2 regions of the Secundilactobacillus muriivasis genome follow, and region 2 is predicted to be linked to the other one. Evidence: riboswitches for the same ligand, from Rfam matches in the RefSeq annotation. Region 2 holds a riboswitch; the other holds the start of a gene.

Region 1 (3,418 bases), on a different contig from region 2:
ACTTAAGAGATTTTAGACAGCTTCTAAGAGTTGATGGCTACAAAAAGACATTCTACGCTAAGAGCATGCGGGTCAAAAAGAACGCTAACGCCTTTTCAGTCCTCAAGCAGACCAAATTAAAGATCAGCTACATTCCGGGACATTCCGTTTACATCAACGGAATTAACGGTCTCCGCGAGAATGATGTGAAAACCGGTTCCGGTTGGATGTTCAGCGTTAACCATAAGTTTATTGATCACGCAGCCAATCTAACGCCATTGAAGAGTGGCGATCGTGTTCACTGGTACTTTACGACGAAGGGCTATTAATTCAGTGTTAGAACCCTAAGAGCCTATTAGTAGAAAAAATAAAGCAACCTAAAATGAGCTGGAAGTCAACAGACAATCTCGTCTGCTTAGCTTCCAGCTCATTTTGTTTTGAGCCCGGTCTTTATTGTTTATTTCTATCATAGCCTGACCGACCCTTTTTGACCTCAGGCTACTCGTCTAATTCCTTATAATCAAAGTAATCAAAAGTGGCCGTTGCATCATAACCCGAATAGTCCACCGCTGCCAATCCTACAAATGCCCCGGTGAAGAAACCACCATAAGTTTGTAAGACATAATCATCGGAAAGAACAGCTGCATCCAAGGTTACCGGAACCTCATGCCAGGTCTCGCCATCAAACGAGTATTCATAAGTGTAACTCTGTTTACGAACCTTACACTTTTTAATAAATTGTCGGAAACGCTTACTAAACGTGTTATAATTTTCACTGTTAAGAAACATCGTAAACCGGAAAAAGGTGAAAAGCCTTTGCAGCCCCTTAGCTACTGTAAGATCAACTAACCCGTCGCAACTCACTGGGTATCAACCTGGGAAGAGGACAGGTGTTAGGTCAAGATCGAGTCAGGAGACGTTTATGATGTTGATTGCAAAGTATCTTAAGGGTCGACTTTGGCAATTAATGACATTACTACACGATATTTTATTTACTGTGCATTAAATATCTGTATTTAAGTTATTAATGATTAATCTCGGCCCCGCTAGGATAACTAGTTGGGCTTTTTTCGTTGGGTAGTTTTAGTTTTATTGGGTTACTTTTTAGGACAGCTGCGCAAAGTAGAAACTTCCACATAAGCATCTCTGACAGAAATTCCCCAAAACTAGGGATTTTTATCGAAGGGGACTTATGTTCCAGTTTCTAATCGCTTTGCTCCGCTCACTTACTTTGAGGAGGGTTTTTATGAATAAGAAACGACTTATTTATTGGATCTCGCTAATATTAGGCGTCTTCCTGTTATTTATCGGCGGTAGTTCCGTTGCTAAGGCTGATACAGCATCGGATGTTGATTCCGCAATTGCAACTGGGGTTAATAATACAGCGCAAAAGGGCGATTCACTTGGCCCCTGGGACGCACCAATCTTAGCGATGAGTTCTAACGGAATTACGGATGCTCAAGCTCAAGCTATTTATCAAACAATTATTCAAAACAACAGGACCATCAGTGGAGTCGATACCGGTGCAAAAGCGGTTTCTGATGTCGCTGCAATTATTGGCTTGAGCGCTATTGGTAAAAATCCAGCGAACGTTGAAGGTAAAGATCTCATTGCAAAGGTCGTCGATAATGCCAACAATGCAACTGACTTTTATTCAATTGTCAACGATCTAGAAGGACTAAGCAGTGGCAATTATGGAACTGCTGCGCAAAACGCAAGAAAGACGCTAACGGCTGCATTGATTACTCAAGCTAAAAACGGAACATGGACTTACAGTTACACTTATGGTGGGACTGAATACTCTAGTACTCTTGATCCAACTGGCCAAGCCATATTAGTACTTTCAATGAATACTGATCAGCCAAACGTTAAAGATACCATTAGTAATGCAATTTCTGCGATTGAAAAAACACTATATCAAAAAAATGGTGGCTTTTCAGATAGTTCTGAGACAGAAACCAACTATAACGATGTTACTTTAACTAATGCTCTCGCCGCTGCGGGTACCAATGTTTATTCCGCACTGAATAATCAGACTGATTACGTTTCACCAATTCAACGATTACTTGATCAAAAGGTCTCTTCCACCCCAAGCGATTCATTTCTCCTTTACGAAGGCACGTCTGCTCTCCAACAAGCTAAATTTACAAAAGATGGTGGAATCGGTTCAATTTTCGCTTTTAATCAAAACGCAGCCCTCAAACCAGGCGAACTCGCCAGTTTAAATACAGCTGCTACTACAAAGAAACAAGCTATCGGTAATGATTCACAGGCAACCACAACTGATCAAAATAATGCAACCAACACTGTAAGCCAAATCCTTGCTACCTATACCGCCAAAATCAATGCTGATAACACTAGTGCTGAAGCTATTGCCGATCGAAACGCTGGTGTTGCTGAAATCAATAATGTTACTGTCGCTCACACGGCTCCTATTATAGTGCCAAATAGTGGCATATCAGTATCCACGACGGCTCCAAGTGCAACAACCGCTGCGCCAATCAGCACACCTACAACTACCCCGGTCGTAACTTCAACGACTACCAGTAAAAAGCCAAGCGTCAATGGTTCAGTTGTTTACGGTCTAACTACCATTAAGTTATACAAAAACACGAATTTCACAAAATCAAATCTTACAAAGACTTATAAAAAGCAAGCTCGAGTTAACCGCCCAATGTTCTTGGTCATCAGTCAAACAACCAACAAACAAGGCAAGGCAGTTTATAAAGTCAAAGACACCAAGAGTGGCAAAACTGGTTACACGCTTTCGGGATCGAAGTACTTTAAAAACGCCTACTACTCGGCCAAAGTAACCAAGATTAAAGTCATTAACCCCAAGGGAATCAATGAATACGGTAAGGTTAAATTAACCGACAAGAAACGGCACGTTAAAAAGAATACTTCGTTAACCGTTAAAAAGGTCGTTAATTATGGCCACACAACCCGCTTCTTATTAACAAACAATCGTTATGTTTCAGCTAACAAGAAGTTGGTCTTGGCAACTAAAATTAGTAAGGCTAAGGAGACAGCAACTACGCCTTCAACAACTATAAACACCTCTACAACATCAACCTCTACTCCTACAACTACTGATTCAACAACCTCAAGTACCACAACTACCAACTCGACGGCAACGCTGCCTACTAATAATACGTCAGTGACCCCTACACCAGTAGTTCCAACGGCTACTGAAACGGTAACCGTTAAAGCCACCGCTAATGGCAGCGTGCTTTCAAGTGGCAATGTCACAATTCCAGTTGGTTCTACCGCTTTAGATGCTTTGTATGCGTTAGCTCAACAAAATGGGCTCAACGTCACAGTTTCTGGCTCTGGAAGTTCTGCATACGTTACCGGCATCAATGGGTTTAACGCCGGCCCTTCAGGAACCAATACTGGTTGGACATGCTTTGTAAGTGGTAACTTCATTCAAACTTCTCTG
Region 2 (3,418 bases):
GATGACCAGATCTGGTTTCTGTCGTTGGCACACATCGATGGCTTCAAAACCATCACCCGCTTCGCCAACAACTTCATACCCTGCCTGTTCCAAAATATCCCGAATGTCTAACCGAGTAATCGGTTCATCATCAACAATTACAATTCGTTCATTCACGATAACCACCCCTTATCGCCATAGTTAAAATCAACTTTTCAGTTACTATCAGAAGCACATGGTTAATTATTGAAGCGTTTCCATTTATTCTGCCATGTTAGCTGACATTCTTGTTCCTATCAAGTAATAAAAAAATTACAATTCATCAACATTTCTCATTTAAGCGATTTTCACAATGGCGTTAGTTTTAAGAGTAGCTTGTCTCCAAAATCTTGATCACATCATCAACGCTTGGTACCCGAGGGTTAGCAGCCGTTGTACCATCCTTGAGGGCAGCTTCAGCAATTTCGTGCTTCGTTTGTTCGAAGAGGTCATGGCTGATACCGTAGTCTTGGAAAGTTGCTGGCATGTTCAGCTTCTTGCGGAATTGGATAATGTGGTTGATCAAACTGCGAACCGCAATCTTGGGGTTGGATCCGCGAATGCCAAGGAAGAGTGCTAACTTTGCATACTTGATGGCAGCCTGGTTTGGTGTTTCCATGATACCCTTTTCCATTTCAGCGTTGAATTCAATGATATGTGGCATGAGAATTGTGTTCAATCGACCATGTGGGATATGGTACTGGGCACCAGCTGCGTGCGCGATACCGTGATTCAGTCCCAGGTTAACGAGGTTGAAGGCCATCCCAGCAATACATGACGCATCATGCATCTTCTGGCGAGCCTCCAAGTCAGAACCGTCATCGCTTACCCGTTGTAGGTATTCGAACACCATCCGGAACCCCTTTTCTGCTAACGCGTCCGAGAAATCGTTGGCGTTAATTGAAACGTAAGCTTCCAAACAGTGCGTTAGGACGTCCATCCCCGTATCAACTGTGATATGTTGCGGTGCTGAAACGACCAAATTGGCGTCTAGCAAGGCAACCTTTGGTAAAATCTCATCAGTTACCAGCGGGTATTTGATCCCCTTTTCGCTGTCGGTAATGACTGCGAAGTTGGTCACTTCCGATCCGGTCCCACTCGTTGTTGGCACCGCAATCAAGTCGAGGTCGACTTCACCGTGTGATGCTTGTTTGGCGAAATACTTCATCGCCTTCGTTGCATCAATCGCTGAACCACCGCCAACAGCAACCAACAACGTTGCTTTGAATTCCTGAAGTGCGGTAATTCCTTTGGTAATCTTGGTAATTGGCGGATCAGGTTGGATGTCTGAGAAGATCGACAACTCATTCTTAGCTTCAAGATGATCGGTAATCTTACTCAAACTGCCTGATTCAACCATAAATGGATCAGTTACAACAAAGATCCGCTGATCATGGATGTCTTCCAAGCCGGATAACGCCCCGTCACCAGACCAGATCTGTGTTTTAAACTGTATTTTCTCCAATCGCATAACCTCCTTTACACTTTCGATTAATAAATAAAAATGAAAAAAGGCGCTTTAGGCCATACTAAATAGTATGAACTAAAGCACCATCGCTTTTTTGTGTACGCCATTGTACGAATTATCAATTTTATTTACGTATTAAATATAGCGCTTACACGAATTGGTGTCAACGTTTTTTTAGTGCATTAATATATAACTCACTAAATGATTGGGAAAGCTATCACAAGCAAAATTAAAGCAATTGCCGTCACTACGCGGTTAACACCTGTTCGCTAAAAAAATGAGCCTCAGGGGCTAACCCCAGCCTCGTTTGCCAACTTTTTCAATTAAAAAAGAGCCGCATCGCTGCGACCCCACCATAAACGCCATTGTTTACGTTACCCGCACCCCATTGTGCAGGTTGAATTGACATGAAAAACATTTCGCCTTTTCCACGAGGCAAAATGTCACTTCTCATAAGTAGATTACTAAAAAGATCTGACTGATAGTAGTATACCACTACTAATCACAGTGGCGGGACCGTACCGGAATCACACCGGTTTCCGTTTAGTAAGCCTTTTCATTCAATTGTTGTTCTTAGAATACCATTTTTATACAAATCTGTCCACTAACACTATTTTGCGCTACGATTACTTTTAGTACTTCAACTGGCGTTATTTGTTGATATGATAAGTTTTGCACAATTCACTAATTTACTAAATTAATAATTGGTCTAGTTATTAATGAAAAACCTGACCACCATGTTCATAGAAAACTTCAGGTGTCCCCTGTCGATAGTTAACTACCCGCGCCAGTGCGTAAAAATAGTCGGATAATCGGTTAATAAACTTCAACATCTCGCTTGGTAAGGTTACTGACCAATTCAGTGACACAATCTGCCGTTCCGCTCGCCGCGTGATCGTCCGGCATACCTGGAACAAGGCCGATTGTTCACTCCCACCAGGCAAGATAAACCGTTGAATAGCCGGTGGCTCGTCCTGATACTGATCAATCTTACTTTCTAACCAACCAACGTACTTTGGGTTAAAGCGCATCGTGTCATCATTGAGATTCGGATTTGCAAGATCACTCCCAAAATCAAATAAACAGTGTTGCAGCTGCAGTAGTTCTGCTTGAATATCTTGTTCCTTTGAATCAAGTTTGGTGGCAGCCAACCCAATGAAGGTATTTAATTCATCAATCGTGCCGTAAGCCCACACGCGGTCTGAATCCTTGCTGACGGTCCCGCCGCCAACCAGTTTCGTGGTGCCCTTGTCGCCAACTTTCGTATAGAGTTGCATCTCAAGTCCTCCTTTACAACTAAAAAAGGGGCACCAAATAACGACTCAACCCTGAGTCATCATTTGGCGCCCTTGCCAACTTATTACCGTCAGTATAGCGCTTACATCATTACTATTCAACCATCGTTATGAACCAAGGCTGACAAATTAAGCACTTAATTATAGGAAAACAATTTTTAAATTCAAATTATTTTTCTTCAGGATGCCGCTTCACATCCAACCGATACGTGATCTCCAACACCACCAGCGCGGCCAGCGTTACCCCGGCGGCCATGACCAGCTTAGTCACCCAACTCGTCCACTGCCAGCCAACAATTCCCGCGACACCCAACGCCACCACTAATAAAACGCCAGTCGTCAACATCAGCCACAGACGACGCGTAGACCATCGATTCACCCAACGTTCCCCAGTAACCGCCTCTTGAAACCGCTGAATGCGCTGTAAGACCGCAATGTTCAGCAAGCCCATCAGCATCACCAAACCACCAGCGATACCGTGCACCGGAATGACCAATAAAATCGCAATAAAAATCAAGTCGATCACCGTTGTCAATTTCACGATGGGTTTAATTTCGTCCATCACTTCTTGTTTCTTCAAATACTCCTTCATCCCAGAGTCCTCCTTTAATAGCACATCCAACGAAATCTGGTAGGC

Evidence for each region. A riboswitch is a leader RNA that binds a small molecule or an ion and turns the genes downstream of it on or off. The one in region 2 is predicted to bind cobalamin.
Region 1: linked by a shared signal. The riboswitch ahead of ACYVR3_RS15390 (DUF5776 domain-containing protein) and the one ahead of ACYVR3_RS08200 (1-propanol dehydrogenase PduQ) in region 2 are both predicted to bind cobalamin.

What each region holds. Positions count from the first base shown of each region.
Region 1 covers NZ_BAABMI010000085.1:59-3,476, forward strand. The annotation lists gene ACYVR3_RS15380 (DUF4430 domain-containing protein) at 66-308, shown strand; partial or broken gene ACYVR3_RS15385 (beta-xylosidase family glycoside hydrolase) at 478-708, opposite strand; cobalamin riboswitch at 730-917, shown strand; gene ACYVR3_RS15390 (DUF5776 domain-containing protein) at 1,226-3,418, shown strand, end outside.
Region 2 covers NZ_BAABMI010000031.1:59,114-62,531, reverse strand. The annotation lists gene ACYVR3_RS08205 (ANTAR domain-containing response regulator) at 1-156, opposite strand, end outside; gene ACYVR3_RS08200 (1-propanol dehydrogenase PduQ) at 344-1,483, opposite strand; adenosylcobalamin (AdoCbl) riboswitch at 1,896-2,054, opposite strand; gene ACYVR3_RS08195 (cob(I)yrinic acid a,c-diamide adenosyltransferase) at 2,203-2,763, opposite strand; gene ACYVR3_RS08190 (helix-turn-helix domain-containing protein) at 2,951-3,418, opposite strand, start outside.